DNA from 2 places in the Pelosinus fermentans DSM 17108 genome. Region 1 is predicted to be linked to the other one. Evidence: riboswitches for the same ligand, from Rfam matches in the RefSeq annotation. Region 1 holds a riboswitch; the other holds the start of a gene.

Evidence for each region. Region 1 has a riboswitch for glycine ahead of gcvT (glycine cleavage system aminomethyltransferase GcvT). Riboswitches for the same ligand answer to the same signal wherever they lie in the genome.
Region 2: another riboswitch for glycine. It lies ahead of FR7_RS22195 (ABC transporter substrate-binding protein); the one in region 1 lies ahead of gcvT (glycine cleavage system aminomethyltransferase GcvT).

The regions. Positions count from the first base shown of each region.
Region 1 covers NZ_AKVN02000001.1:3,575,488-3,591,288, reverse strand. Annotated here, with positions in the region: gene FR7_RS16655 (cob(I)yrinic acid a,c-diamide adenosyltransferase) at 1-453, shown strand, start outside; gene FR7_RS16650 (aldehyde dehydrogenase family protein) at 492-1,934, shown strand; gene FR7_RS16645 (SLBB domain-containing protein) at 2,093-3,424, shown strand; gene FR7_RS16640 (BMC domain-containing protein) at 3,445-3,996, shown strand; glycine riboswitch at 4,346-4,429, shown strand; glycine riboswitch at 4,561-4,650, shown strand; glycine riboswitch at 4,654-4,736, shown strand; gene gcvT (glycine cleavage system aminomethyltransferase GcvT) at 4,807-5,907, shown strand; gene gcvH (glycine cleavage system protein GcvH) at 5,910-6,299, shown strand; gene gcvPA (aminomethyl-transferring glycine dehydrogenase subunit GcvPA) at 6,302-7,648, shown strand; gene gcvPB (aminomethyl-transferring glycine dehydrogenase subunit GcvPB) at 7,645-9,096, shown strand; gene FR7_RS16615 (LipS1 family lipoyl synthase) at 9,084-9,956, shown strand; gene FR7_RS16610 (LipS2 family lipoyl synthase) at 9,953-10,927, shown strand; gene FR7_RS16605 (lipoate--protein ligase family protein) at 10,908-11,738, shown strand; gene lpdA (dihydrolipoyl dehydrogenase) at 11,758-13,155, shown strand; gene FR7_RS16595 (serine hydroxymethyltransferase) at 13,210-14,442, shown strand; gene FR7_RS16590 (MIP/aquaporin family protein) at 14,559-15,284, opposite strand; gene FR7_RS16585 (aliphatic sulfonate ABC transporter substrate-binding protein) at 15,717-15,801, shown strand, end outside.
Region 2 covers NZ_AKVN02000001.1:4,831,131-4,846,931, forward strand. Annotated here, with positions in the region: gene FR7_RS22140 (nitrogenase component 1) at 1-1,344, opposite strand, end outside; gene nifE (nitrogenase iron-molybdenum cofactor biosynthesis protein NifE) at 1,337-2,716, opposite strand; gene nifK (nitrogenase molybdenum-iron protein subunit beta) at 2,887-4,275, opposite strand; gene nifD (nitrogenase molybdenum-iron protein alpha chain) at 4,277-5,890, opposite strand; gene FR7_RS22160 (P-II family nitrogen regulator) at 5,905-6,315, opposite strand; gene FR7_RS22165 (P-II family nitrogen regulator) at 6,335-6,661, opposite strand; gene nifH (nitrogenase iron protein) at 6,701-7,522, opposite strand; gene FR7_RS22175 (AEC family transporter) at 8,016-8,963, opposite strand; gene FR7_RS22180 (BC1872 family protein) at 9,149-9,595, opposite strand; gene FR7_RS22185 (ribonuclease H1 domain-containing protein) at 9,609-10,232, opposite strand; gene FR7_RS22190 (hypothetical protein) at 10,479-10,979, opposite strand; gene FR7_RS22195 (ABC transporter substrate-binding protein) at 11,202-12,368, opposite strand; glycine riboswitch at 12,623-12,722, opposite strand; glycine riboswitch at 12,731-12,806, opposite strand; partial or broken gene garR (2-hydroxy-3-oxopropionate reductase) at 13,187-14,080, opposite strand; gene gudD (glucarate dehydratase) at 14,133-15,488, opposite strand; gene dapA (4-hydroxy-tetrahydrodipicolinate synthase) at 15,546-15,801, opposite strand, start outside.

The sequences.
Region 1 (15,801 bases):
AGCAAGGTATTAGCAGCATTGGAAGGTGAAAAATCACAGAATAAAGCAGAAGAACACGTAAGTGTATTAGGAAAAGCAAAACAACTGATCGCAGCAGCGGAACAAAAAGCAGCAGAAATAGGAGTACCCATGGTAATTGCGGTAGTCGATGCAGGGGGAAATCTGGTAGCACAGCATCGTATGGATGGTGCCCTGCTTGGAAGTATTTCGATAGCCCTTGATAAAGCCTACACTGCTCTTGCCTTAAAAATGTCTACAGAAGAAGTTGCTTCTGTGGTAGCGCCAGGACAGCCACTCTTTGGTTTAAATACATCAAATAATGGTAGATTTATCACTTTTGGCGGTGGATTTCCTCTTGTTGATGGAGGAAATGTAATTGGCGGGTTAGGTGTAAGCGGCGGTACAGTTGAGGAAGACATAACAGTTGCTAGGGCCGCTCTAGCTGCTTATTAAGTAGTAGATAGTAGATGGTACTAGTAGGAGGAGATTATATGAGTATTGATCAAGCTTTAATTGAGAAAATAACATTAGAAATTTTAACAAAAATGCAAACCGGAGCAAAGGCAGCTCCAGCTGGTTATGGTGACGGAATTTTTGAAACGGTTGATGAAGCCGTGGCTGCAGCCCGCAAAGCATATCAGGAGTTAAAGACTCTATCTTTAGAAAAAAGAGAAGTACTCATCAAAGCAATGCGGGATGTAGCCTATGAAAATGCCACAATTCTGGCGCAAATGGCTGTAGACGAATCCGGTATGGGAAGAGTATCTGATAAAATTATCAAGAATCAGGTAGCTGCTCTTAAAACACCTGGCACAGAAGATTTAACTACCCAGGCTTGGAGCGGCGACAACGGTTTAACATTAATTGAAATGGGACCTTATGGTGTCATTGGTGCCATTACCCCTACCACAAATCCAACAGAAACGGTTATCTGCAATGGAATTGGCATGATTGCAGCAGGGAATACTGTATTCTTCAGCCCGCATCCTACTGCAAAAAATACATCCATGAAGATCATCACACTGTTGAATCAAGCCATTGTTAAAGCTGGTGGTCCAAATAACCTATTAACTTCAGTGGCGAATCCTTCCATCAAGGCAGCTAATGAAATGATGAAACATCCAGGAATCAATATGTTAGTAGCAACAGGTGGTCCTGGAGTCGTTAAGGCAGTCTTATCTTCTGGTAAGAAAGCCATTGGTGCAGGGGCTGGCAATCCTCCTGTCATCGTAGATGAAACTGCAGATATTGAAAAGGCAGCTCGGGATATTGTTGCAGGATGCTCCTTTGATAATAACTTGCCTTGTATCGCAGAAAAAGAAGTAATTGCCATAGGATCGATTGCAGATCGATTGATTACCTACATGCAAAAATATGGTGCATATCTGATTTCAGGATCCAATATTGATCGCCTGCTTGACGTTATCATGACAGTGCAGGAAGAAAAGATAGCAGAAGGCTGCACCGATAAGCCGAAAAGAAGCTATGGTATTAATAAAGATTATGTTGGTAAAGATGCAAAGTATCTACTAAGTAAAATTGGTATTGATGTACCGGATAGTGTGCGAGTCGTTCTATGCGAAACACCAGCAGATCATCCTTTTGTTATTGAAGAGCTAATGATGCCAGTATTACCAGTAGTGCAGGTAAAAGACATTGATGAAGCCATTGAAGTGGCTGTAAGAGTAGAGCATGGCAATCGTCATACAGCAGCGATGCACTCTAAAAACGTTGATCACTTAACCCGATTTGCCAGAGCGGTTGAAACGACCATTTTTGTCAAGAATGCTCCTTCCTATGCAGGAATTGGAGTGGGCGGAGAAGGCTTTACCAGCTTTACTCTTGCTGGTCCAACGGGTGAAGGAATAACCTCACCACGCAGCTTTACCCGGCAAAGACGATGCGTTCTCGTTGATGCTTTCTCCATTGTCTAATTTGGAAAATTCTTGATTCAGATGGAGTCTTTACTTCATCTGAATCTGGGTTGTACTTATCCTTCAGGCTTAGTCGCTCTAGTGCTTCCAATTGTATAATTGGGAGTCTTAGAGCGATTTAGTCAGTGGATAGATGAAAGTTTGGGAGCTGATAGAAAATGCGTGACGAGATTGTCGCCGCGGTAAAAGCAGCAGGTGTAGTGGGTGCTGGCGGAGCTGGTTTCCCTACCCATGTTAAAATCAACGCTGCTGTTGAATTTGTGATTGTTAATGGTGCGGAATGCGAACCCTTATTAAGAGCTCATCAGCATATCATGGCAGCAGAAAGTACAAAGATGGTTTTAGGCTTGAAAACAGTGATGCTGGCCACTGGGGCAAAACGCGGTTATATTGGCCTAAAACGTAAGTACGAAGAAGCCACGAAAAACCTCCAGACTGCTATAAAAGAGATAGATGATCAGGAAATTGAATTGTTTTTTTTACCTGATATTTATCCAGCTGGGGATGAACAAGTACTTGTTCATGAAGTCACGGGCCGAATTGTACCTGAAGGCGGTATACCTCTCCACGTAGGAGTGGTCGTGGCGAATGTTGAGACCCTAATCAATATTGCAGACGCTTTAAAAGGCCAAGGCGTAACGGATAAATATGTTACAGTTGGCGGTGCTGTGGCGAAACCAATCACATTAAAAGTACCCATTGGTATGAAAGTACAGGAACTGATTGCTCTGGCAGGAGGAGCACTTGTGAATCCTTATGCGATCATTGACGGTGGTCCGATGATGGGCAAATTAATTACCTCAGATGCACCCGTTACCAAAACTACAGGAGGTATCTTGGTTTTACCTGTGGATCATTCCTTAATTACACAAAAAAATACAACATGGCAGATGATTGCCAATCGGGCGAAGGCAGTATGCTGTAATTGTTTGGCCTGTACTGATGTTTGCCCGCGCCACCTGTTAGGTCATAGTTTGGAACCTCATCGTATCATGCAGGCGATTGGTAAAGGGCAGATAGGTGAGTCGGCTATTTTTTCTCGTGCTTTGCTGTGTTCAGAATGTGGTGCATGTGATACCTTTGGCTGTTCCATGGGTTTATCTCCCCGCAGAGTGAATGCAGAATTGAAAAAGCAATTGGGAAAAGCCGGGATAAAGAATCCTCATAACAATAAACCACAGCAGGCTCTGTCAACCCGTATAAATCGTTTAATTCCTACCAAACGTTTGACAGCCCGTCTCGGTATTGCTCAATATGATGTAAAAGCACCATTGAGTGCAAACGAAGTGATTGCAAAAGAAGTTACGTTGCCTCTCTCTCAGCATATTGGAGCGCCAGCTTTACCAATTGTTAAAGTAGGAGATATAGTTAAAAAAGGTGATTTAATTGGAACTATACCTGAAGGTGCAGCGGTAGGAGCTAATTTACATGCCAGTATATCAGGAGAGATCTGTAGAGTAGACACTCGTATTGGTATTCGGGCGGTTTAGGATAACAGGGGGGACATAAGATGAAGCGTGCTATTGGTTTATTAGAATTAAAGAATATTACCAGAGGTCTTTTAGCAGCAGATGCCATGCTAAAGGCAGCTAATGTAGAGATCCTCATGGCACAAGCCATGTGCCCTGGCAAGTATGTTGTCATGGTTGCAGGTGATGTGGGAGCTGTCCAAAGCGCAGTCAAAAGCGGAACGGCAGTAAGCGGCGCTGAAAATGTTGTGGATGAATTTATACTTCCTAATTTGCATGACAGTATTTTCCCAGCATTGTCAGGCTGTACCGAAGTCAAAGAAGTAAGATCTCTGGGGGTAATTGAAAGCTATTCTGTAGCGTCTGCGATTATTGCAGCAGATACGGCAGTAAAAGCTTCCAATGTAGAATTGATCGAAGTCCGCCTGGCAAGAGGAATGGGCGGCAAAGCTATGGTGACATTAACTGGCGATGTAGGAGCGGTAACTGCTGCCGTTAAGGCTGGCAGCAATGCCATACATGACAGCGGATTTTTAGTCGATCAACTCGTATTGCCAGCACCTCACAGTGCTTTACATAAAGTCTTATTTTAATAGTAAATTCCACTAAACCTAAAGATCGTGTCTTGACTGGAAAATTCAAAGATACAGAGAATGTCATATCCAACCCGATTGGTTAGAAGCCGTGAATTTCGTGGCTTCTTTTTTACAGGAACTTCCTAGAAAAGAATGATTGTGGGACAAGGAACCTGTCCCTATGTCCCAGAGGTGGTTATAAAAGAGTGGCATAATTTGATTAAAAGCTTAATAAAATAGAATTGCAGACGGAAATGATCGATCCTCACAAATTAAACACAAGTGTTGACAGGTTAAGAGCAATCCTATATACTAAAAACCATAACATTGAAAATTCGAATTATTCACAAACTTAATAATATTCCATGTGAGGGATGCGGGAGAGATCTGATTTCAGGCGCCGAAGGAGCAAAGGCAATAAACTCTCAGGCAAAAGGACCGTATTCTAATGGAACTCTGGAAAGATCGCTATGCGGCACCCAAAGAGTAACCGAGATATTCGGGATTCTCTGGAGGTAAATAAGACAGAGGCCAACTACGTTGGTTTCTGTCTTTTTCGGTTTGGGATTAACTACATACGGAATGATGGTTGCGGGAGAGAACGCTTAACTAGCGTCACCGAAGGAGCAAAGCTTTGTTCAAACTCTCAGGTAAAAAAACCGTAACTGGACCGAACTCTGGAGAGTACACTTCGTAACTGAAAGTGTCGCCGATGGGGAGCCCCGCTGCGGGCGAATCTCTCAGGTAAAAGGACAGAGAACAAGAGTGAGTCTTCACTCTTGTTCTCTGTCCTTTTTAATGTATTAAAGAAAGATTGGAGTGGTTTTCATGACAGTAAAACAGACACCGCTTTATGAGACGCATTTGCGGTATGGTGGCAGAATTGTTGAGTTTGGCGGTTGGTCTCTCCCGGTCCAGTACACTGGAATCAAGAATGAACATCAGACCGTCAGAACAAAAGCAGGAGTATTTGACGTATCCCATATGGGAGAAGTAGTAGTTAATGGACCAGATGCACTAGCCTTTCTGCAAAGGTTAGTAACCAACGATGTCTCCAAACTGGAAAGAAATCAAATACTCTACACACCCATGTGCTATAAGCATGGGGGAACCGTAGACGATCTATTAGTTTACAAAAAGGATGCTGATCATTATCTCCTGGTTATTAATGCGGCAAACATTGAAAAAGATTGGAATTGGATGCGGGAGAATGCCGAAGAATTTGACGTTAATCTTACCAATATTTCTAATGAAACAGCCCAGATCGCCCTGCAAGGACCATTATCAGAGACGATTGTATCGAAATTGACTGATGCACCGCTTTCCGAACTAAAATATTACTGGTTTATGCCTGAAATCGATATTGCTGGCAAAAAAGTATTGTTATCGCGAACTGGATATACGGGAGAAGATGGATTTGAAATTTACTGCTGCCCGGATGATGCTACATATTTATGGGATACAATCATGGAAGTCGGGCGCCCCCTTGGATTGCTTCCCGCTGGTTTAGGTTGTCGTGACACATTGAGATTTGAAGTTTGTTTTCCTTTATATGGGCACGAACTTTCGGCCGATATTTCGCCCATTGAGGCAGGACTCGGAATATTTGTAAAGCTTGATAAGGGGGAATTTAACGGACAAGGAACGCTGCAGGAACAGAAAACCAATGGACCAAAACGCAGAATAGTTGGTTTTGAGATGATTGACCGTGGAGTAGCACGGGCTGAATATCCGATTTTAGTAGAGGGCAGCTATGTTGGAGTGGTAACGACAGGAACTTACGCTCCATCCCTTGATAAAAACCTTGGTTTGGGTATAATTCAAGCTGAATATGCAAAGGTTGGACAAAAAATAGATATTGAAATTCGCGGCAAGAATGTATCCGCCCAAGTCATTTCCAAACCATTTTATAAAAGAGAGGGGAAGTAATAATGAATATTCCAAAAGAACTAAAGTACTCCAAAGATCACGAATGGGTCAAGGTAGAAGGTAACGTTGCTATTATTGGGGTAACTGATTTTGCTCAATCACAGTTAGGTGATGTTGTATTTGTAGAATTGCCAGATGAGTTAAGTACAGTGAAAGTGGGCGATAGCTTTTCTGTCATTGAGTCAGTAAAAGCAGTATCGGATATTTATGCTCCGGTTTCCGGAAAAATTGTAAAAGTGAACCAAGCACTTACGGATTCTCCCGACCTGATCAATCAAGAACCTTATGGTGAAGGTTGGATCGTTGTTATTGAAATGTCTGACAGCAGTGAATTAGATGATCTTTTAGATAGCGATGCATATGCTCAGTTGGCGGCGGAGGGAGGACACTAGAAATGGCTTGGAGTTATCTTCCTCATACAAAAGCTGATAGACGTGAGATGCTAGATGCTGTTGGCGTTGATTCAGTGGAAAAATTATTTGAAGACGTACCAGCTGATTTGCGAATGACCAGGACATTAAATTTGCCGCCAGCCCTGCCTGAACAGGGCTTAGTTAAACATCTCAAAGCACTGGCAAAAGCGAATGCCAATCTTCAGGAATTAACCTGCTTTCTAGGTGCAGGAGCTTATGACCATTATATTCCCAGTGTAGTTCATCATATCATTGGACGCTCTGAATTTTACACTGCCTACACGCAATATCAGCCGGAGATTTCCCAGGGCTACTTGCAGGCGTTATGGGAATACCAGTCAATGATCTGCGAGATTACAGGCATGGAAGTGGCCAATGCCTCCATGTATGATGGCGGTACTGCCGTTGCTGAAGCCGCTATGATGGCGTGTGCCAGTTCTAAGAAAACGGCAATTGTAATGGCCGAGACTGTCCATCCCCATTATCGGGAGACATTTCTGACCTATGCCAAGGATAAAAAGATCGAGCTTAAATTGGCACCATATAGCGATGGTTTGACTGATTTAAACAAGATACCCCAGCTGATAGATGATTCGACAGCGGCTGTTGTCGTGCAATTTTCCAATTTTTTTGGCTGCATTGAGGATTTGAAAAGCATCGCAGAAATTGCCCACGCTAAGGGAGCATATCTGATTGCTGTCGTTGACCCTATTTCTATGGGGCTTCTGGAATCTCCCGGTGCGCTAGGTGCAGATATTGTAGTTGGGGAAGGCCAAGGCTTGGGAATTCCAATATCTTTTGGCGGTCCGTATCTCGGTTTCTTTGCAACAACGGAAAAGCTCATGAGAAAAATGCCCGGTCGAATTGTCGGTCAGACTGTGGACAATAGAGGCAATCGTGGCTTTGTACTGACGCTTCAAGCTCGTGAACAACATATTCGCCGCGAAAAGGCAACTTCAAATATTTGTTCCAACGAAGCACTTTGTGCTTTGACATCTGCCGTTTACATGAGTACTTTGGGCAAAGCAGGTTTACGGGAGGTTGCAGCACAATGCATTCAAAAAGCCCATTATGCATATCGTTCACTGACAAGTTTAAAAGGATGTGAACCGGTATTCTCGGGAGCATTTTTTAAAGAATTCACTGTCAGACTAAACAAACCAGTTTCCGATATCAATAAAAAATTGTTGGCTAAAAAAATCTTAGGGGGACTAGACCTTGGTAAATACTATCCCGAACTTGAAAACTGCATGCTCATCTGCGTTACTGAAAAACGTACCAAAGAAGAGATAGACTGGTTGGTTCGTGAAATGGGGGAAGTGTTATGAAAACAAAACAATCGACTATATTCGAAATAAGCAAACCTGGGCGTTTCGCCTTAGATTTGCCTAAAAGTGACGTTCCCGCCTATGAGATGGAAACACTTGTACCATCTGATCTTTTGAGATCCAAATACGCCCAACTTCCGGAAGTAAGCCAACCTGATTTAATAAGGCATTATACCGCTCTTTCGAGGCGAAACTTTGGTGTTGACTCGGGATTCTACCCTCTTGGTTCATGTACGATGAAGTATAATCCTAAAGTGAATGAAGATGTTTGCCGGTATCCGGGCTTTGCAGATATTCATCCTTTGCAGGATGTTGAGTCAATCCAAGGCGCGTTAGAACTTCTATATCAAATGGAACAATATTTAGCAGAAATTGCCGGAATGGATGCGGTTACAATGCAGCCGGTGGCGGGTGCCCATGGTGAGTTGACAGGATTAAAACTCATCAGGCAGTATCATCGCTCGCGGGGGGAAGTAAGAACTAAGGTGATTGTTCCTGACTCTGCTCATGGTACAAATCCGGCTACCGCAACTGTTTGTGGGCTGGAAATCGTTGAAATTAAGTCCAATGATGACGGCTCAATTAACCTGGATGCGCTAAAAGCTGCTGTGGGTTTGGATACTGCGGCATTTATGCTTACTAACCCGAGTACGTTAGGGTTGTTCGAAAAAAACATCAAAGAAATTGCCCAAATCGTTCATGCTGCCGGAGGACTGTTATATTACGACGGGGCTAATACGAACGCAGTAATGGGGATTGTGCGTCCTGGCGATATGGGATTTGATGTAGTGCATATTAACCTCCATAAGACGTTTTCCACGCCTCACGGCGGCGGCGGACCTGGCTCCGGACCTGTCGGTGTAAAACAAGAGTTAATTCCATTTTTACCTGTTCCCATAGTAACCTACAATGGGAAGAAATACGATCTGGAATATGATCGACCGCTCTCCATTGGAAGAATGCATTCTTTTTACGGTAATTTTGGAGTGATTGTTAGGGCCTATGCCTATATCCGGACGATGGGACCAGATGGACTTCGGCAAGCAAGTGAAGATGCCGTTCTAAATGCAAATTATTGTTTGAGTCAATTAAGAGAAGACTACTATGCTCCCTTTGACCGGTATAGCATGCATGAATGCATAATCACCTCTAAAAATCAAAAGCAGTTTGGAGTAAAGACGCTGGATATTGCAAAACGACTATTGGATTATGGGTATCACCCGCCAACCATTTACTTTCCGCTTATCGTAGAGGAAGCGATCATGATTGAACCTACCGAGACGGAAAGCAAAGAAACGCTGGATGGTTTTATTAAGGCTATGCGGGAAATAGCGAAAGAAGCGAGAACTGACGTAACGCAAATTCTTAATGCTCCCCACGACACCGTTGTGGGAAGGCTTGATGAAACTGCGGCGGCACGGAAACCGGTAGTAAGATGGAAACCTTAGATTTGCTGGCCCAAGAGGGGTGGCGGATCAGGCAGAAAAATTTTCAGTCAAATATTAAATTTTCATATCCAAATGAAACCAAAGCTGTAAGTGTTACAGGAGGCAAATGCGAGTTAAACTGCGCACATTGCGGAGGTCACTATTTAAAGGGGATGAAGGCACTTAAAGATATTCCGGAGGGTCCGGAGGGGAATGGACTTACAGCACGCAGCCTTTTAATCAGCGGCGGGTGTACAGCCGAAGGCAAGGTTCCCATCGCTGAGCATATAGCCCAAATTGCGGCAATGAAACAAAATATGAAGTATAACGTACATGTTGGTCTGGTTGACGAGGAAGACATCCAGGAAATAGCTAAGGTAGCGGACAAAGTTTCTTTTGATTTTATCGGGGATGATGCAACGATAAAAGAAGTTTTAGGAATTGATCGTACCGTTTCAGATTATGTTGCATGCTATCAGAAACTTAAGAAAAGTTGTTCTGTGATTCCCCATATATGCATTGGACTTCATGGCGGCGAGATTAGAGGTGAATACGAAGCGATCAGGCACCTGAAAGCACTTGGCGTAGACGGGATTACTTTTATTGTATTTACTCCAACGAAGGGGACACGTTTTGCCGATTGCAAGCCCCCTTCTATTGAAGATGTATTAAACATACTGGCCAGCGCGAGAAGAGAGCTTCCCGCGCTGCCGATTCATCTTGGATGCATGCGGCCAGGAGGTGCTTATCGTCAGGAATTAGACTTATGGGCAGTTCGCTTAGGGATCAACGGTATTGTAAATCCGGTTTCAGGAGCGGTACGGTTGGCTCAAAATCTCGGATTGACGATAGAGCGGCGAGAGGAGTGCTGTGTATTATGACGTTATGGAAGTTATCTGCGGGAACAGCCAGTGTAATTGGTAAAAAACGAATCAAAAGTGAAGCGCTTCCCAATACCGCCTATATTATGCTGGGGGAAAAATGTCGCAACAACTGCAGCTTTTGTTCCCAGTCTCAGAGCAGCACTGCAAGAGGAGATCTTTTATCTAGAGTAACATGGCCTGCCTTTGATGCGAATGAAATTACATCAGGTATTTCCTCAGCCTATTCGAAAGGAAATCTAAAAAGAGTCTGCCTCCAGGTTGTTAACAGCGAAAATAGCTGGGATGCTACGTTAGAAGCAGTACGAAAATTAAGTGCTGATGGTGCTAAGCCTATCTGCGTGTCAAATCATATTGCGGACACCGGGCAGGCCGCCGAAATGATTGCAGCAGGAGCAGAAAGAATTTGTATTGCAATGGATGCTGCCACTTCGGAGATCTATCAACGTGTTAAAGGTCCAGACTGGGAAGAAAGAATCCGTCTGTTACAAGAGTGTGCCGGTACTTTTCCGGGAGTTCTAACGACGCACCTGATCGTCGGACTTGGTGAGACGGAAGAAGAAGCGGTGAATTTTATCGCTGATTGTATTGAACTCGGAATCACTGTAGGGTTATTTGCTTTTACGCCGATACCAGGTACGGCTATGGCTGACAAGAGGCCCCCTTCCGTCTCTCACTACCGGCGGGTGCAAATTGCTCATTATCTTATGCGTAAGGGCTATTGCCGCAGTGCAATCCGCTTTGCCAACGGAAAAATTAGCAGTTACAACGTTTCAGATTTAGCTAAGATGCTGGCCGATGGAAAGGCTTTTGAAACCACCGGCTGCGCTGACTGCAATCGACCTTACTATAATGAACGGCCTGGCGGAATAATGTATAATTATCCCCGGCCGCTCACTAGAAGGGAAGTTGAGCAAGCGATAACGGAGAGCGGTATAGGCGGTGAATCTTATGGTCTGGCGTGTTCTTGACACTGGCATAAATGATGCTGCCTTGAATATGGCAATCGATGAAGCAATTCTGTTGGCTCATAGCACGGGAGATGTTCCTCCTACCCTCCGGTTTTACGGCTGGAAGCCAGCTGCAGTAAGTTTGGGATATTTTCAAAAAGCAAAATCCGAGATTGATCTGGAACAATGCGATACATTGGGCATTGATGTAGTGAGAAGATTGACGGGAGGTCGGGCAGTATTGCACGAAACGGAATTGACCTACAGTATTGTCGTCAAAGAAGATGATCCTCTCATACCCCAAACCATATCGGCATCATATCGGTATTTTAGTAATGGAATTCTTGCCGGCTTGGAAAAGATGGGGATCAGAGCGCAGATGAGTATGCCACGCGGGGCATATGGTAAGGTAAGAGAAAAGAATCAACATTCATCTGCCGCATGTTTTGATGCTCCATCCCATTATGAAATTACTTATGAGGGACGCAAGCTGGTTGGCAGTGCCCAAGTTCGTAAGCATGGCGTTATACTTCAGCATGGATCAATTTTGTTACAGTTCTCTGCTGAAAAACTTGCCGCTGTATTGAAGGTTTCTTCCTCCCAGAGACGACAATTCATGATTGGCATGCTGTCTAGCGGCGTGACATCGATTGATCAAATTCGAGGGTGTCATACAACATGGGAGGAGACGCGTGATGCTGTAATGGCTGAATTTGGTCCGAAGATCGGTGTTGATACCCAAAGAGGATGCCTGACCCAAAAAGAAGTAGAAACCAGCAATATGCTCACAGAATCCAAATATAGTCAATCCCAATGGAATTTACTGCGTTAATGAGAGAAGGGGGAAAGGCATGAGTTATGATGTAGCCGTTATTGGCGGCGGTCCGGGAGGATATGTAGCTGCTATTCGGGCGGCTCAGTTAGGCGCTAAGGTTCTTTTGATAGAAAAAGATCAATTGGGCGGTGTCTGCTTAAACCGGGGCTGCATTCCGACTAAGACGCTCTTGAAAAGCGCCGAGAAATGGCGTGATTTAAAACATTGCAATGAACTTGGTCTTATGGCCGACAATCTTGGTTTTGATTTTAAATTGGTCACCAAGCGCGTGAATCAGGTAGTAGAGCAGATGCAAAAAGGTATTGGACAATTGATAAAAAGTAATGGGATTGATTATAAAGTCGGAAGGGCAAGTCTTACAGCACGTAATCAAATAAGCGTAAACACGAATTCAGGGACTGAGCAGTATTCTGCTCGGAACATCATATTGGCAACTGGCTCTGCGCCAATGGGTTTGCCAGTACCGGGAAGGGAATTGCCAGCGGTTATCAATAGTGATCAATTATTGGCAATGAACCAGGTGCCTGGGAATATGGTTGTTATTGGTGCCGGAGCAGTTGGAATTGAATTTGCAGCAATTTTCCAGTCGTTTGGCTGCAACGTTACTGTGATTGAAATGCTGCCGAACATATTGCCAAATATCGATAATGAAATCGTAAAACGTATGGCGCTGCTCTTGCGCAAGCAGGGAATTAACATGTTGGCCAATACCCGTGTGACTGGAATTAAACCTGGAGATAGGGGCGCCATTGTAGAGATTTCTAATGGAACCACTACGCAGCAAATTGAAACGGAAAAGGTGCTGGCCTCAATCGGAAGAATTCCGGTGGTTTCTGGGTTAGGTTTAGATGAGGTCGGAATTGAGTACACTTCCAAGGGGATTAAGGTCAACGCAAAAATGGAGACAAACGTTGAGGGCGTTTATGCAATTGGAGATGTCACAGGAGAATTCATGTGGGCACATGCTGCCTCGGCTGCGGGGATGATTGCTGCAGAAAATGCCTGCGGACAAAATGTAACGGTAGACTACAAGGCAGTTCCGGGGTGTATATACACGACACCGGAAGTGGCTATGGTGGGACTAACCGAACAGGAAGCACTAGCTCAGGGGAAAGAGTTTAAAGTAAGTAAGTTTAATTTCGCTGCGAATAGTAAAGCAGTATCAATGGGTGAAACCGACGGCATGGTTAAAATCATTGCCGATACGATAACGGATGAGGTTTTGGGAATGCATATTCTAGGCGCCCATGCCAGTGACTTAATTATGGAAGGGGTACTGGCAATTCAAAACAAACTGCCAGTGAAGGCAATTGCCCATACCATCCATCCTCATCCCAGTTTGTCCGAAACCATTATGGAATGTGCCCATGGAATTAACGGCGCCATTGTACATCAAGTGAAAAGAAAGGCGTAACTGGATGATTCAGTTGAAGAAAAGCCAGTAAATATAGAAGGTGGAGGAAAAGCAATGATCAAATTGAAAGAATTTGACCCTGAACTTGCTGAAGCGATCGAGCTTGAGAAAAACAGGCAGCAGAATAAATTGGAGCTAATTGCTTCGGAAAATTTTGTAACCCCAATGGTTATGGAAGCGATGGGAACGGTATTGACCAATAAGTATGCGGAAGGATATCCTGGTCATCGCTACTACGGCGGGTGTGAATATGTAGACATTGTTGAAAGGCTGGCGATTGAGCGGGCAAAGAAAATATTTGGGGCGCAGCATGCCAATGTCCAGCCTCATTCCGGAGCGACAGCAAATACCGCAGTATATTTTGCTTTTTTAAAACCTGGCGATACCATTATGGGAATGAACTTATCCCATGGAGGACATTTGACTCACGGGAGTCCTGTCAGTATTTCCGGTAAGTACTTTAATGTGGTTTCCTACGGAGTTAATCCTGACAGCCATCTGATTGATTATGATGAAGTACGGGAGTTGGCTCTGACTCACCGGCCGAAGATGCTTGTGGCTGGAGCAAGTGCATATTCCAGAGTGATTGATTTTAAATGGTTTGGTGAAATCGCAAGAGAAGCTGGCGCAATGCTGTTTGTAGATATGGCACATATTGCAGGGTTGGTAGCAGCCGGAATTCATCCCAGCCCGATTCCTCATGCTGATATTGTGACTACCACGACTCACAAAACCTTGAGAGGGCCTCGGGGCGGTATTATTCTTTGCAAGGAGGAGTATGCAAAAGCGATAGACAAAGCAGTGTTCCCTGGGATTCAAGGTGGTCCGCTCATGCATGTCATTGCCGCAAAAGCAGTTGCATTAAAAGAGGCAATGCTTCCGGAATTTTGCGACTACCAAAAGCAAGTGGTCAGTAACGCAAAGGCATTGGCGCAAACTCTAAAGAATACAGGTTTTGATCTGGTATCTGGCGGAACGGACAATCATCTGATGCTTGTCGATGTTAGGAAGCAGAATCTTACGGGAAAGGCAGCCGAAAGATTACTGGATGAAGTCGGTATTACGGTGAATAAAAACACCATTCCTTTTGAGACAACAAGTCCCTTTATAACAAGTGGAATTCGGATTGGTACGGCGGCGGTAACCACACGGGGTATGGAAGAAACAGCGATGAAGAAAATTGGGGAAGCCATAGGGGCAGTACTTGAAAATCCTGAAAGCAAAGAAGTGCATGAGCGAGCTAAAGGGGAAGTACGTTTACTTTGCCAGGAATTTCCCCTTTATTAAGAGTAAAAATGTCATTCATCTTGAAACGTTAGTATAGGAAAAAGCATAACAAAAAAGGAGCAGCTTTAATCGATAGCTGCCCCTTTTTTACGAAAAACCAAAATTGTCATAGTATCTTAGATAATGCCAAGACCTTTGGATACAACAAATGCGGCTAATCCACCGATCATAGGTCCAACAATAGGAACCCAGGAATAGGACCAATCGGAATCTCCTTTGCCAGCAATGGGACATATTGCATGTGCAATACGAGGTCCTAAATCCCGGGCAGGATTTAGCGCATATCCTGTTGTTCCGCCGAGGCAGGCGCCTAAACCAAAAATCAAAACAGCGACCATATAAGGGCCGTAGCCGGGACTCATTGCGCCTACATTCTTGGAGAACATAGCAAATACGGAAAATATGAGCATAAAGGTAGCTATAATCTCACAAATCAGATTCTGGGAATAATTGCGAATGGCGGGTCCAGTACAAAAAACAGCTAACTTTACGCCCTTATCTTCTGTAATTTCCCAGTGGCCGCGGAAAAATAACCAGGTAATGCAACCACCAAGTACGCCACCAGCGATTTGAACAAGCATGAGGGTGATTGCCTCGCCAGCTGCATAACCGCCGTTTAACATCTTGGCAAAGGTTACTGCCGGATTGAGATCTCCCTGACCACCTAAAGCAACAGATGCAAATACTCCCATAAGTACAGCTACTGCCCAGCCTGCAATGATATTCAGCCAACCAGCGCCTTCTGCTTTTGAACCTTTTAATAGTGAATTTGCAACCACCCCATTACCAAAAATAATAAGAACTGTGGTACCTACAAATTCTCCTAAAAATGGAGTTGCCATAAAATTAAAATCCTCCTTCTTTTTGCAATATTTTTTGTTTTCACATATATCTGTATTTGCGAATTTTCTGTAACAACCTGCAGTAAAAATTGCTTCTTTCCATTACATTCTTGCCGTGGTAATTCCTAGAAAATTCAAGGTGATTTTCCGAAATCCTCAGAATTATGGTTTAAACAAAGAATATAGGATATTATTGCCGACATTCACCAAAAATAAACTTTTAAAGATGCTATAGAATCGTATGATTACAAAAATGGGATTCGGGAAAAATAGAATATTCTTATTGACACAAAGAAATCCGGATGATATACTGAGAAAAATTAAATGAACAGCCGATTGGAAAACCAAAGGCTAAGAATGCTCCTCTCTAGCAGAGGCATTCTTAGTCTTTTTTATTTTATAAGATAGCATAAGAATATAAGGAGGGTCACTATGAAGTTAGTAAAGTTTGGTGTAGTTATGGCGTTAGTTCTTGCAGTCGCAGGGGGCTTGAGTGGATGCTCTAGTACTACGAATA
Region 2 (15,801 bases), 1.3 Mb from region 1:
TCGATATGATTTATATTTGTTTTCCAGCAGGGTATTGGTGATGCGATCTAACAACATCATTGTACCCGTATAACCTACAGATAAAAGCCGCTGTCCTCCTACCCGATCATGAATGGGAAAACCCAGCCTCACGAGAGGAATATCACCTTTTTCTGTAAGGTATCGACCATCGGAAGGACCAATTGCAATATTGACTTTTCCTTCCTTACTGGCAGCTAAAATATGAGAGAAATCCGTTTCAATTAAGATCTTACTTTCTTCTGGACACTCAGCTACTGCTGCTGTCACTAATTGATTGAACTTCCCGATTTGGCTGCCTGTAGCCACAACTGCTGGGAAAACGCCATTTTCTGCACAAATTTTGGTTACCCCATAGACCATTTCCGGCTCACCAAAAATAACACTTCTTCCTTGAAAATTATATTTATGAGAGTCAATCATCCCATCTAACAAACGTCCACGTTCTTGTTTAATACTTTCCGGAACCTTCTTACCGGTAATTTCTACTAAAGTATTGATAAATGCATCTGTACTTTCCACACCCATGGGTATGGCTATATTGTATAAAGGAACACCAAATTCTTCTTCCAGATATTTTCCTGGAGAAATCCCATCCTCTATGGTGATTCCCATTTGGATGGTCGCTGCAGCACCACCCATAGACCGTATCTCCGTTATTTTGGTCCCGCCATTGCTCATCTTGGTATAAGGTTTTGCGAAAGGGCGATCCAGAGTATCGGAGAAATCAGGATATAATACATATTCAATTTGCATGAGAGCTAACATACGCTTTATTTCACGAATGTCAGCAGGACTGATGTTGGGAATAATAATATTTATTTTGTTATTCTTTTCTGCAGCTTCCGTTAGCTGCATCAATATTCTTTTTAGAGTAAAAAAATAACCTTCAAAGTGACTGCCGCCATAGCCAGGCGTAGAAGCCGTAACAATCGGAAACTCTTCCATCTCATTATCAATGAGATATTGACCCGTAATTCTCTCAATGTCTTCACCAATGGTTTCTGCTAAGCAAGTCGTTACAATACCAATCAAAGCAGGATGATATACCTTCCTAATATTGTCCAAAGCCTGTCTGAGATTCTTTTCTCCGCCGTATATGGTGCCTTTTTCATTTAAAGAAGAAGATCCTACATCAACAGGCTCGTTAAAATGTTCAGCAATATGCCTGCGCATGTAGGTACTACAGCCTTGGGACCCATGAACAATAACCATAGACTGTTCGATTCCCTTCAATGCTAAGATGCCGCCCATTGGCATGCACATATTACAGGGGTTTTCGTTTACATTTCGAAAAAATATATTCTCTTTGTTTTTTTCAGCCATGGTTCGCCACCCCGCTTTCCATTCCCAATGCATTAAGACTCTTCCATACAGGCGAACAAACGGTAGAATACACTTCTTCAGCAAAATTAACGGCACCCTCAAAACCGCTTAAAGGATGTTTGCGATCATGATTATGATCAATAAAGGCAATCCCCAATTTATAGGCCAAAGGCCGCTCTTTGACTCCTCCTACTAGTAGATTAGCTCCCTTTTCCATCATAAATCTTTCCAGTTCAGCAGGATTCGCATCATCTAAAATCACCGTACCGTCATCCACTAACTCATTCATGATTTCATATTCTTCTTTTCTGCCGGTTTGCGTACCAATCATCACTACATCAATACCAATTTCTCTAAACTGTTTAATCAGAGAAATGGCCTTAAATCCTCCACCAACAAAAATGGCAGCCTTCTTGCCTTCCAGCTTAGCCCGATAACCTTTAATAATACTGTCTACTCTGGCTGTTTCCTTAGCAATCAACTCCTCCGCCTTGACAATCATAGACTCTTCTCCTAAAGCAGCTGCAATATTGCGCAATGAGGCAGCCGTATCCTCAATACCTAAAAAGGATATTTGAATATAAGGAATCTGGTAGAGTTCTTCCATTTTCCCCGCAAGATAGATCATCGATCCAGCGCACTGTATAATGTTCAGCTTAGCCTTAGGGGCTGATTTCAAGGCTGTATAATGAGAATCTCCTGTAAAAGTAACGTTTAATTCTACCCCCATCTGCCGTAAATAATTATGAATAATCCAAGCTTCACCAGCCAGATTAAAATCCCCTAAATAGTTAATACTATTGTTCTTTTCGATTACTGCAGACTCAGAGGGCTTTATCAAACGAAGCAACGCATCTCCTGCTGCCCTGTAACCCGCAGATTTATTGCCAATAAATCCGCTGGACTCTACCGGTATCACTTCAATATTATGTCTTCGAGAGGCGGCGCTGCAAATGGCTTCTAAGTCATCACCAATTACGCCGACAATACAGGTTGAATATACAAATACTAGTTTTGCCTGATATTTTTCCACCAGTCCATCAATTGCTGCCGATAACTTTTTTGCGCCGCCAAAAATAATGTCCTGCTCTTTTAAATCGGTAGAAAAGCTATTGCGGTATAATTCCGCACCGCTGCTCAGGCTGCCGCGAATATCCCAGGTATAGGTGGCACAGCCAATTGGTCCATGTACCAAATGTATGGCATCTGTAATTGGATTGAGCACGACTCTGGCTCCACAATACACACAAGCTCTTTGGCTTACACAGCCGGCAGAACTGTCCGTATCACATTTAAGCTGTTTCTTATTCTTACCTTTCGTAACAATAAACTCATCTCGTTCTGTAATGCTTCCTGTAAGATCTTCAGCCATAGTACATCTCACTCCTCTCCTAGAAATACCATAAAAAACGTTTGAACCGCGAAGACGCGAAGATTTGAAGGATAAGAAATATCTATACATTTCTTCGTGTGCTTTGCATTTCTTCGCGACCTTCGCGTTTCAACATCTTTTTTTAAACCTTACTATTAAAAAATGTCTATCTACATTACCAATTCAAAGTCTTCATCTTTGGCATCTCTGTCTGCTCTGTCTAACAGGGCGTTACTAATCATCTCAATCAGTCTCATGGCACCATGATACCCAACAATCGGCAAGTAAGAATGAACACTTCTGTCTAAAATCGGGAATCCAACTCGCATAAAAGGAACATCTTCCGCCCGGGCAATATATTTTCCATAGGTATTGCCAATCAATAGATCTACAGGCTGATTTTTAATCCATTGGTGCAAGGTAAATAAATCTCCCGCACTCTTCACATTGGCCTCAATTCCAGCACCTTTCAGCATACTGTTAATATCATCTTCAAAGCTTCCTGCTGCAGAATTGGACGAACCGCCTGGCGTACCCGTCAGCACATGAAGAGGAACCATTCCTAAGCTTAATACAAACTCCGTTAAGCCCGTTACAATATCTGGATCACCAAAGATCGCTACGGTTTTTCCATGAAAATGGAAATGCGTGTCGGTCATAATATCAACCAGCTGACCTCTTTCTATTTCTAGTTCTTTTGGAATTTCCCGGGCAAAGCTATTACGCAAGGTCATTAATAATGCATCCGTAGCTTTGATTCCAATGGGAGTTTTAAGGGTAGCTACAGGAACTTTGTATTCTTTGTTTAAAAGATCAGCGGGATCACTAGAGGCAAATCGACCAAGGGCCAGGGTGATTTGGGAATTTCCTGTATCCTTTAACTGTTCTACTGTTGTACCGCCCTCAGGATACATCTCAAATTCTCCTGTCATCGGTGAATCCACAACCCCTGATGTATCAGGGAACATAATATATTCAATGCCCATACTTTCTACCAGACGTTTTATTTCCCGCATATCTCCAGGATTCACGAAGCCAGGAATAATATTGGCTTGTTCTTTTTTCTCTGGCGACGTACTTTCTGCTAAATAGCTAACCATTGCTTTTGTCATATTGGAGAAACCTGTGATATGGGAGCCTACATAACTGGGAGTGTTCGCATGAATCACCAGTTTCCCCTCAGCCACTTCCGCTGTTTTAATAATACTGGAAACATCATCGCCAATGGTCTCCGTTAAACAAGTGGTGTGTATCGCCATAACATCCGGCTTATAGATGTGAAACACATTTTGTATGGATGCTTTTAAGTTAGCGCCGCCGCCAAAAACCGATGACCCTTCTGTAAAGCAGCTAGTGGAAGCCATAACCGGATCACGAAAATGACGGGTTAAATGCATCCGATGATAAGAGCAGCATCCTTGTGATCCATGACTATGGGGCAAGCATTTGTGAATCCCCAGAGCAGCATACATAGCGCCAATTGGCTGACAAGTTTTCGCTGGGTTAATAATACCGCCGCTTTTGCGTTCGGTTATATCTTTTGGTGTACAATCTAACATACTATGCCACTCCTTCCTCAGTTACTGTTCCTTCTAGTAAAGGTTGATTTTTCCATGGTGGAGTTATAAAATTCCAAGTTGGTGAGGCAAATCCCATGCTGATATCTTCAGCAAATTTAACAGCACCATTAAAACCAGCATACGGTCCGCTGTAATCATAGGAATGTAATTGCTTCGAGTTAATACCCATTTTTTGAATGACATATTTATCCTTGATTCCGGAAGTGAAAATATCTGGTTTCAGTACTTTTATAAATTCTTCTGTTTCAAAATGATTTAAGTCATCAACAATGATGCTGCCATCTTTCATGTCAAAGCGCATGCCTTTATATTCACCTAAAGGTATTTTAGCTTTTAGTTCTTCCAATTTTTCTGGTGAAACTTTTAAACGGAAGCGTTTTTCATCAGCTTCTGCTGTATAGTGAGGAATGTTTTTACTATCTGCATCTGTTTTGATTGTAGGAATCACTTCCCGCCCTTCATAATCATCCCGGTGAGCAAACTCATATCCTGCTAATAAGGTCTCAATGCCTAGTTCACTAAATAAATTTTGGAAATGATGACCCCGGGATCCGCCAACAAAGCAAAAAGCTGTTTTTCCTTCACAAATCTTTTTATATTGGTCAAATATCGGCTCAATTCTTGCCAATTCGCTAGCAATTACCGCCTCTGTCTTCAAGGTCAGTTCTTTGTCATCAAAATAAAGAGCCATGTTGCGCAAGGATTCGATTGTCCCTTGAATACCAATAAAGTTAACCTTAAGCCAAGGTGTACCATATTTGGTTTCTAACATCTCAGCAATATAGTTAATCGAACGGTGACATTGCACCAAGTTAAGTTCTGCAGTATGAGCATTTTTAATTGCTTCATAAGAGCCATCCCCTGTCATAACCGATACTACATGGTAGCCGATTTCTTTTAAGATACGCTCTACTTCCCAGCCGTCGCCGCCAATGTTATATTCCCCGAGAAGATTAATCGGGAACTTCGCAGGAGCTTCTTCTTGGTCTCCGGTACCAATTACCTTTTCCATTAAAATGTTATTGGCAATATGATGACCTGCAGATTGGCTAACCCCTTTATAGCCTTCACAGCTAAAAGACAGTACTTGCACGCCATGCTTCGCTTCTGCCGCTTTAGCAACAGCGCCCATATCATCACCAATCAATCCTACAGGGCAGGTAGCAGAAAGGGTAATTGCCTTAGGATGAAAAATTTCCATAACTTCATCAATTACCTTGCTGAGCTTCTTTTCACCGCCAAAAACGATATCACTTTCTTGCATATCCGTAGATATGCAGTAATTGATAAAATTCTGTTTTGGATCGTCGGATTTTGCTTTATTTCGTCTTGTATTCCACGCATAATAGCCACAACCGATCGGTCCGTGAACAATATGCACCATATCTTTAATCGGACCTAGAACAACGCCCTTACAACCAGCATACGCACAGCCTCGATTGGTAATAATACCAGGAATGGTCCGGGTATTGGCTTCGATTTGCTGACTTTCTACATCCGATCTTTTAATGAATATATGTTTTTTACGATTTTTCTGCACTTTAGCTGGATATTGGTCTAATATTTCCTGAAGTTTTGCTTCATTCATTCCCATGTTCCCTTACCCCCTTATACTGCACTTTCTCCTGTTTCTCCAGTACGAACCCGAATGGCATCCATTACTGGTAAAACAAAAATCTTACCGTCACCAACGTTATTACAAGTCTTATTCGCCTGAATGATTGCCTCTACAATCTTCGCCACATCCTCATCATGAGCAAGAATGGTAAATAATCTTCGAGGGAACAAACTGGTACCCACTAAAAAATCAGTAATGAGTTTCTCTGCTTCCCCTGTTTGATCCTCTCCAGCCATAAGAAGGAGTTCTTTTTTTCTTTCCAAAATTAATGTTGGGTTGCTTACTATTTTACCGCGGCCTTCTACTTTAAAAGCAGTAAAACCAGCTACGCCAGCTTCCACTAAGGCTTTTTTAGTAGCGCCTGTTTTATTCATACGCACTATGGCGAGAATTTCTTTCATCCTGATCCCTCCCTCCTTCTTATAGACTTGGGATTCCACTAGAGATGGTATACGCTTCTTCAATGGAACTTATGAAAATTTTACCGTCACCATAAGCACCTTGCTCGCTGGTTTTTGCATATTTTAAGATCAACCGAACCATCTCTTCTTTATCTTCATCACGGATCGCCATCATTAGCAACGCTTTAGGAATTTCATCATAGATAATTCCTGATATTTTAATACCTTTTTGCTTGCCGCGACCGACTACATCCACAACTGTTGCTGCATGGAAACCAGCTCTTGATAATTCTGCCAATACTTCATCCTTTTTCTCTGGTCTGATAATGGCTCTAATTAATAACATATTGTTTCCTCCAATATATTTTTTTGTCTTTGAGGCTAACTACATATCCATAAACCCATGTTCCATCATGATTTCTTCCAATCTGTCTTGTGTCATTGGTTTAGGAATAACAAACATCGTATTACTGTCAATGGCTTTCGCTAATGCACGGTACTCGTCAGCCTGTCCAGATTCCGGATCAAAGTCAACAACTGTCTTTTTATTAATTTCGGCACGTTGAACCAGATTATCACGAGGAACGAAATAGATCAATTGAGAGCCAATTTCTTCAGCAAAAGCTTTTAATAACTCATATTCTTTATCAACTTTACGGCTGTTGCAAATAATGCCGCCAAGTCTTACTTTACCGTTTACTGCGTATTTTTGAATACCTTTGGCAATGTTATTCGCTGCATAAAGAGCCATCAATTCACCAGAAGCAACGATATAAATTTCTTCTGCTTTACCTTCGCGAATCGGCATTGCAAAACCACCGCATACAACGTCACCCAGTACATCATAAAATACATAATCAAGATCTGGTGTATAAGCACCTAGGGATTCCAGCATATTAATAGAGGTGATGATACCACGGCCGGCGCAGCCTACACCTGGCTCTGGACCACCTGATTCAACGCACATGGTACCGAGATAACCAGGCTTTAAAATATCATCTAAATCAATATCGTCGCCTTCATCACGTAAGGTATCCAATACTGTTTTTTGACACAATCCATGAAGTAATAAGCGAGTGGAGTCAGCCTTAGGATCACAGCCTACTACCATAATGTGCTTGCCAGCCTCCGCTAAAGCACCCACTGTATTTTGAGTAGTGGTGGATTTACCAATACCACCTTTACCATATATAGCAATCTGTCTCATAATAAAAACCTCCCTAAATTTGTAAATATTCTTTCCATAAATAGAGAACGACTTGAATTTAAACTATTAACCATCTTTCCTAATCTTTATAGTTGAAAAGTGTATTTTTTTCACTTATAATAAAGATTAGGTACATCGAATAAGCCCTGGTGTCTGTTGGGGAATGTAAAGATTACCGCGCTTTATGGATACCGCAAATATCCATAAAGCATTTTTTATTTTGGGCAGCTGCGCATATACTATAGAATCACCTCCTTAAAAAACACAGATGGGCTTATAAACGAAAGTGCGTTTATAAGCCCCATTGCTCATGTACTTATTTTTTTCTGGTAAAAGGCAAAAAGCTCACAAGGGTTTCTAAAAACCACTCGTAAGCTTCATTGCTTCCTGCTATTAACTTGAGCTGAGTATAGCACATATTATTTAGCTGTGCAATACCCTTTTAAAATAGTCGAAATATTAAATTTAAACCTTCCGCGTCCACTATACTAGGTTAAAAATAATACTGAAAAATCAACATATATACTGGAATTACCACAATGGACGCTATCGTGGTTACCGTCGTCATGATCGCAGCATACTCTGCATCTCCCTGGTAGGATTTAGCCACAATAGAAGTCTGAGTCATAACCGGAAGCATGGCTTGAATAATAAATACTTTCTTCATTAAGAGAGGAAGCGGCATTGCATAAGTAATTGCCATGACAATCAATGGTGAAATCACAAACCGTCCCAAAAGGATGGCAATCATATCCTTGCTGACCTTTATATTACTCAGTTTTACACCATATATCGCAATGCCAATGAAAAGCATGGATAAAGGAGTTGTCATGCTCCCAAGATATTTACAAGTATCGAGAATAAATTGAGGCAAACTGATATCACATAAGATAAGGGCCATAGCCAGCAAGAACCCTAAGAGAGGAGGAGAAAACACTTTTTTTATTACCTCAATAGCAGAAACCTTATCTTTACCTGATGCACCATCGTTGCGAATGCCGCTTGCTCCAATAGTCCAAAATAAAGAAGTATTAGCAATATAATATAGCAAAACATAAGGAACACTTTGTTCGCCAAACAACGCCAAATTCACTGGCAGACCAATAAAAATAGTATTTGAAACAAAGAACATGGATCTGAATGTTCCCTGCCGGTTAGACTTTACTCGCAAAAGCTTAGACACTGCATATCCAACTGCATAACAGACCAACATGGAAGAATAAGGTACAATTAACCCAGTCGCCAAATGCAGCAGCCCGTCCTTATTAAAAGTATTCATCAAATTCCATATCATATAAGTAGGCAATGCTACATTGGTAATGATACGGGAAAATAATTGAGAAGCCTCTTCATTAAACCATCCTTTACCTGTAAGAACATATCCTGTAATAATCATTAAAACAATGCTAAAGATACTTTCAATTGTGTGAAAAATAATCATAAACTATAAACTCCTAACCACCCTTGAAATACACCATAAGAAAAGCGCTGCGCGTTCTTTAAAAATTAAACCTTTTTAACCGCGATGACGCAGAGAATACGCATTTCTCTGTGTTCTCTGTGTTCTCTGCGGATCTCTGTGCCCTCTGCGTTTAACGTTCTCTTTACTTTCTAGAATTAAGCGCCTTATGCTAAAGCTGCTAACGCCGCTTTTACTATGGCCTCTGCTTCTGAAGAATGACCAATTGAGGCAGCAATATCTCTACCGTCTTTTACAAAACTGCCGTAATATCGATTCTGCTCCTGCTCGAGTTTCTTTTCAGAAATATATGTATATCCCAAACCCTTCATATGCTCTACTACCTGCTGGGCAGCGTCTATTTCAGTAGAATAGTTCGGAACAGCTTCATCAAAATTCTCTCGCAATTTCAAACTCACCATTTCGCTTTCTTTTACTAACGGGACATATACGCCACCAGATTGTTCCACATCAGCTGTTGTCCCTAACCATTTCACAGCAAGTTCTGCACTAAATTGCAGCAGGTGTTTTAACCAGATAAAACCCATCACCTTTACTGCTACTTCAATATCCAAATCCCTTCCTGGCTTCATGCCAATACCATTATCCTTCATTGTAATTCCTCCATTATATTAATTGTAGCGCAGCCTTTGCTAGTTGGTCCGCCTGTTCATTATATTTGTCACCGGAATGAGCTTTTACCTTTACGAATACAACCTCCAACTGCTTTGCGACCTGATCATAATATTGTTTATATTTCTTAGTTCCTTCCTGCTTGGCCTCCCATGCATTGGTACACCATTTTTCGATTCCTTCGTAATCATGATAAATAACAACGGTGCGCACCCCTTGCTCTAACGCATAAGTCATAGCAATTTTGGCACCCATGGTTTCTCCCGCTACATTGCGCATACCAGCAAGTTCCGGATCATTGTCTTTCTGACTAAACGTAATCTCTGCTCCTTTCCACAATATTACGACCCCAGCAGAATATTCTTTGGTTGCAGTATTGTAACTGCCGTCAACATAGGCAAGCATCATATCATCAGGAGGCTGCTCGATCACCAAGGGCGGCACTGTGACCTTTACTCCTCCTGCTACATATGCTCTTGCCTCTTCCTCTGTTTTAAAACTCTTATATTCAGCTCCCGAATACCCTTTGATTTGTTCCTGGCACTGAGGCCAGGAATAAAATAAACCAACTTTGCGTCCTTTCCTGACAGCATATACTTTTTTTTGTTTATCTGACATATCCTCTCTTTAACCATCCTTACATTTTTATTAACAAAAAATATCACCTTGGCCAGCAATCTTGTCCCAAAACACACTACAGTGCCGCCAGAGCTATAAACTCATTCATTATCTTTCTATTTTATGCCTTTCTATTTAGAAAAAGCAAGCAATAATCACAAAATAGATTGTGCCCAGATACTATATAACAACATTGTTATATAGTATCTGGGCACTCTATTATGAATAACTATCCCAAGCATTCTCTTACTCAGTACGAGTAGAGCACATGGGAGCAGTTAGCTGGGTGAATACATTCAGATTGGGCTGCCCTAAGCTGATTCCATTCGTTAGGCGATTGGAATGAAACGAAATGATGACACTTGTAATCTTTGCCAAGCCGCTAGGTGTTGGAATCCCTCGCAGAGGATTATAATCCAGTGGAGCAACATAATAACTCAGCGTTCCATTACTATTTACAATTAAGCGATTGGGATCAAAACCATCGGAAGTATACACCACTCCTAAAGGAGCCGCAGGCCAGACACCTCGATCCGTAACAAAGAACACCGTATATACGCCAAGGGGGATTAAACCTTGGGCCGCTATTTGAATATGCCCTTCATTTCCTCTGCCACAAATTTCACCTGTAGCGGTGGCCTGCAGCCAAAATGACAAAGCAATCGCAGGCGGTCGATTGGCTGACAATGTTTCAAATATGAGATCACAGCAGCCATCGCAATATTTTGATTTTCTATCCTCTTCCACACTATCCCTCCTTATGAAAATACTATATAAAGTTTAATCGATTAAACTTCTTCCTTTTATATCTTTTATATATGGTATGCCTCCAATAGAGGAAATGTGAAAAAAGCAGAATTATTTTTATACATCCTTAATTGAAAAAAGACCATGCTATCAATGCATGATCTTTTTCCAGTTCTTAGACAATCTTAAATTACGATGGTGAAATTATAATAAATTGATTTACTAAGGTTTAACAGTTGCTTTAAACACTTGTTTGCCATCTTTCATTTCAATAATTACAACACTTTTTACTGCATCATGAGTAGCATTTAATGTTGTGCTCCCTGTTATTGCTGGATAGTCTTTTGTCCCAGCCAAGGCTTCACGAATTTTTTCTGGATCAAGGCTATTGGCGCGTTTAATGGCATCAATAATGATATTTGCCGCATCATAGCCTAGTACAGCCATCGCATCCGGCACTTGGCCATATTGTTTTTTATATGCTTCTACAAAAGCTTGCGAAGTAGCACTGGTATCATCCACCGAATAATGGTTGGTAAAATAGGTATTATTTAGTGCTGCGCTAGTTCCAACCTCCACTAGTTTTGGTGAGTCCCAGCCGTCTCCCCCTAGTATTGGCACCGTAATACCAATTTCTCGGGCTTGCTTCACAATTTTTCCTACTTCTTCATAATAGCCGGGAATATAAATAATTTCAGCATTTATCGCTTTTATTTTGGTTAAGATGGTCTTGAAATCCTGATCTTTCTGCAAATACGCTTCTTCCGCTAAAATACTCCCGCCGCCTTTTATATAGGCCTCTTTGAAGAAGGTAGATAATCCTTTGCTATAATCACTGCTGTTATCTACTAATATGACAGCCTTATTCAAATGCAGCGTGTTCAACGCAAAATTGGCACCCACTGTGCCTTGAAAGGGATCGATAAAACACACGCGGAAAGTATAATTTTTAACTTTACCACTTGCTTCATCCACTGTTACCTTAGGGTTTGTCGCACCTACAGCAACAAAGGGAACTTTAGTCGCCTCTGCCACACTAGAGGTGGCAATTGCGTTAGAGCTCGCAAAAATACCCGTTACTGCTACAACTTTATCCTGAGATGCAAGCTTGGTCATCGCGTTGGCTGACTCAGAAGGTTCACTTTTATTATCAGCAATCACAGCCTGAATTTGCTTTCCAAGAATACCGCCTTTCTCATTGGCCTCTTTAATTGCCATTTTGGCACCATTGGCAGATGAGGTACCCATGGTAGCATTACCGCCAGTCATTTCATTCAAAACACCAATTTTAATATCCTTGGAAGCAGAATCACCACAACCTGTCAACATTCCTGCTAATACTAAAACCACTAGAGATACCACCACAAGTTTAAAACCCGATTTTCTCATATCATCGTCTCCCTTTTTAATCATGTAACTGCACAAAATACACCTTTAATGCACTCTGGATGCTTCCTACGGCAAAGACACGTCAGACTAGGTGAGAGTGATTCTTTTGCTGCTTATTTATCAATGAAAAAATAAGCAGCAAAAAACAAAGAGTCAAATCACTAAGTGATTTGACTCTGGATAAACAAATGAATACGCTAAAAGCGTTTTCAGCATCACAATATAAAGAGATCTAAATCATCCCCGTATATTACGAATTTGTCTCTGTCCTTTTGCCTGAGAGATTTGTCAGCAATATAATTGCTGTGTTTCACCTTCGGCGCCCTGTATAAGAGTCTCTCCAGAGTCCCGTCCATTTACGGTTCTACTCGGTGGTCCGAGTGCCTGAGAGTTTTACTCCTTCGGCGGGCTATTAAGCCACTCTCCCGCAAACTTCATCCGGAAAACATATGTAGTTGTAGCAAGTACATTTGCTGTAAGTATTATTATAAAACAACACATCAAATAATTCAATAGTAAATAAGTAAGTTTTTTCAGCATCTTTGTCTTTTTATTCTATTCTGGCTGAACATATAAAACAAAATCGAACCACACCAGGAGCAGAGAACACAGAAATAGACGGGAGAAATAAAACATTTTTGAAACGCGAAGATGCGAAGAGAAAGAAGAACACGAAGTAAAGATGCCGAACCGCAGAGGCACAGAGGACACAGAGAAAAGATAGATAAGGTTAAAAATCCCCCTCAGCGTCCTCTGCGTCTCTGCGGTTAAATCGTTCTTCCCGTCCTTTGTCAATTGCGAGCGTCAGCGAAGCAATCCTAGCGTTTTACTTCAACTTTAGCCATCTTTTCGTAATATTTTACTAAACTGCTATGATCCCCATCGCCCATGCCATCTACTTTAAGAGCCTGCATCATTTCCATAACCGCTGCAGTCAGAGGCAGCGGAACACCCATATCATGGGATGTTTCCAATACGTTCGCTAAATCTTTAATATGAAGGTTGATACGAAATCCCGGATCAAATTTACGATCCATCATAAGAGGTGCTTTGGCATCTAGAACCGTACTTCCAGCTAAACCGCCGCGGATTGCCTGGTACACTAAATCCGGTTCTACCCCTGCTTTGCTGGCTAATACCAATGCCTCTGAAACTGCTGCAATATTTAGGGCAACAATGACCTGGTTAGCAAGTTTTGTCACGTTTCCTGCACCCACTTCACCGGTCCGTACAACAGAACCAGCCATGGCCTTCATTACAGGATAGCATGTATCAAATACTTCTTGCTTGCCGCCAACCATTACAGACATGGTACCATCGATCGCTTTGGGTTCGCCGCCGCTTACGGGAGCATCTAACATTTCCACGCCTTTTTCAGCAAGTTTTGCTGCTAATTCGCGACTTACCAAAGGAGCAATGGAACTCATATCGATGAAAACAGTACCTTGTTTTGCCCCATCAAGTACACCATTTTCTCCTAAAACTACTTCTTTTACATGTGGTGAGTTCGGCAGCATGGTAATAATAATATCAGCCTGCTGGGCTGCTTCTTTAGCTGTAGCTGCACTCTTGGCTCCTGCGGCTACCACTTCATCAACAGCCTGTTGGTTCCTATCTACAACAATCAGTTCATAGCCAGCCTTAAGTAAGTTTTTACTCATAGGCTTACCCATGATTCCTAGTCCAATAAATCCAATTCTCATTTTCTTGACTCCTCCAGCTTTTTTAAATTACAAGTTACCAGTATTACTTCTTACCTTTTCCTTAGCGAACCAGACAAGGACGTTTATTATCAAACTTCCAGTTTGGAATCAGATACTGCATCGCCATAGCATCATCCCGTGCACCTAAGCAATTCTCCACATAGAGTTTGTGTGCTTTCTCAATCTGCACCATATCTACTTCGACTCCCAGACCTGGCTTATCAGGAACAGCTACCATTCCACCAACTATTTTAAATGGCTCTTTAGTCAAACGTTCCTGACCTTCCTGCCAAATCCAGTGAGTATCTAGAGCTGCGATTTTTCCAGGCGCAGCGGCTCCCACATGGGTAAACATTGCCAGAGAAATGTCAAAGTGATTATTCGAATGGGAGCCCCAGGTTAATCCCCATTCATGACACATCTGGGCAACTCGCACTGAACCTTGCATGGTCCAGAAGTGAGGATCAGCTAAAGGAATATCCACCGAATGTAACTGAATAGTATGCCCCATCTGACGCCAATCAGTAGCGATCATATTGGTAGCAGTCGGCAGCCCTGTCGCCCTCCGAAACTCAGCCATTACTTCACGCCCAGAATACCCATTCTCAGCTCCACAAGGATCTTCAGCATAAGCTAATACGTGATGTTTATTGCTGCATAATCGAATTGCTTCGTCCAAGGACCACGCACCATTCGGATCAATGGTAATACGCGCTTTTGGGAAACGCTCAGCCAACGCCGTAACCGCTTCAATCTCTTGATCGCCGCTTAGCACACCGCCCTTTAGCTTAAAGTCATTAAAACCGTAAAGCTCATGAGTAGCTTCAGCCAGCCGGACAACAGCCTCCGGAGTCAATGCCTCCTCATGGCGCAGTCGGTACCAATCATTCTTTGCATCCTGATTACTCAAATATGGTAGATCGGTTTTGGTGCGGTCGCCAACGTAGAACAGATACCCCAGCATTTCCACTTCCTTGCGCTGCTGACCTTGACCAAGCAATGCGGCAACGGGCACGCCTAGAAATTTACCCACCAAATCCAGTAGTGCAGCTTCCAAGGTCGTGACAACATGAATGGCAATGCGCAAATCGAAAGTTTGCAATCCTCGTCCAGCAGAATCCCGGTCTGCAAAACTCTGTCTCACGGTATTAAGAATATTGTTGTAAACACCAATCGATTTGCCAATGACCAACTCCCGCGCATCTTCTAATGTCTGGCGAATGCGCTCCCCTCCTGGAACCTCTCCAACGCCTGTGTTACCTGCATTGTCTTTTAGTATCACGATATTCCGGGTAAAAAAAGGACTATGGGCACCACTGAGATTTAAGAGCATACTATCGTGGCCTGCAACAGGAATCACTTGCATTTCAGTAATAATGGGCGCAGACGAACTGTTTTCCTTCTTGTTTTGATCCATATAACATCACTCCTTATCATTACGATCTTCGGACTATCCCATCCCTAAATCTATCCGTTATTTTAACAGTCCCATCTCTATTAACACCTTAGAAAGCTGCTCTCTTTCACTATGGGTCATCGCCCCAGCTGGGTCCATGCATGGTCCGGCTTCAATCCCCAATAAGATAAGTGACTCTTTAATCACAGCAGGAAAAGTACCAATCGAAAAGGCAATTCGCAAAGGTGCTAAGGCAAACTGAGCTTTGAGTGATCCTTCTAGATCGCCTGCTATATATTTTTCATAGATGTCCGCGCACAGTCTTGGTGCCACA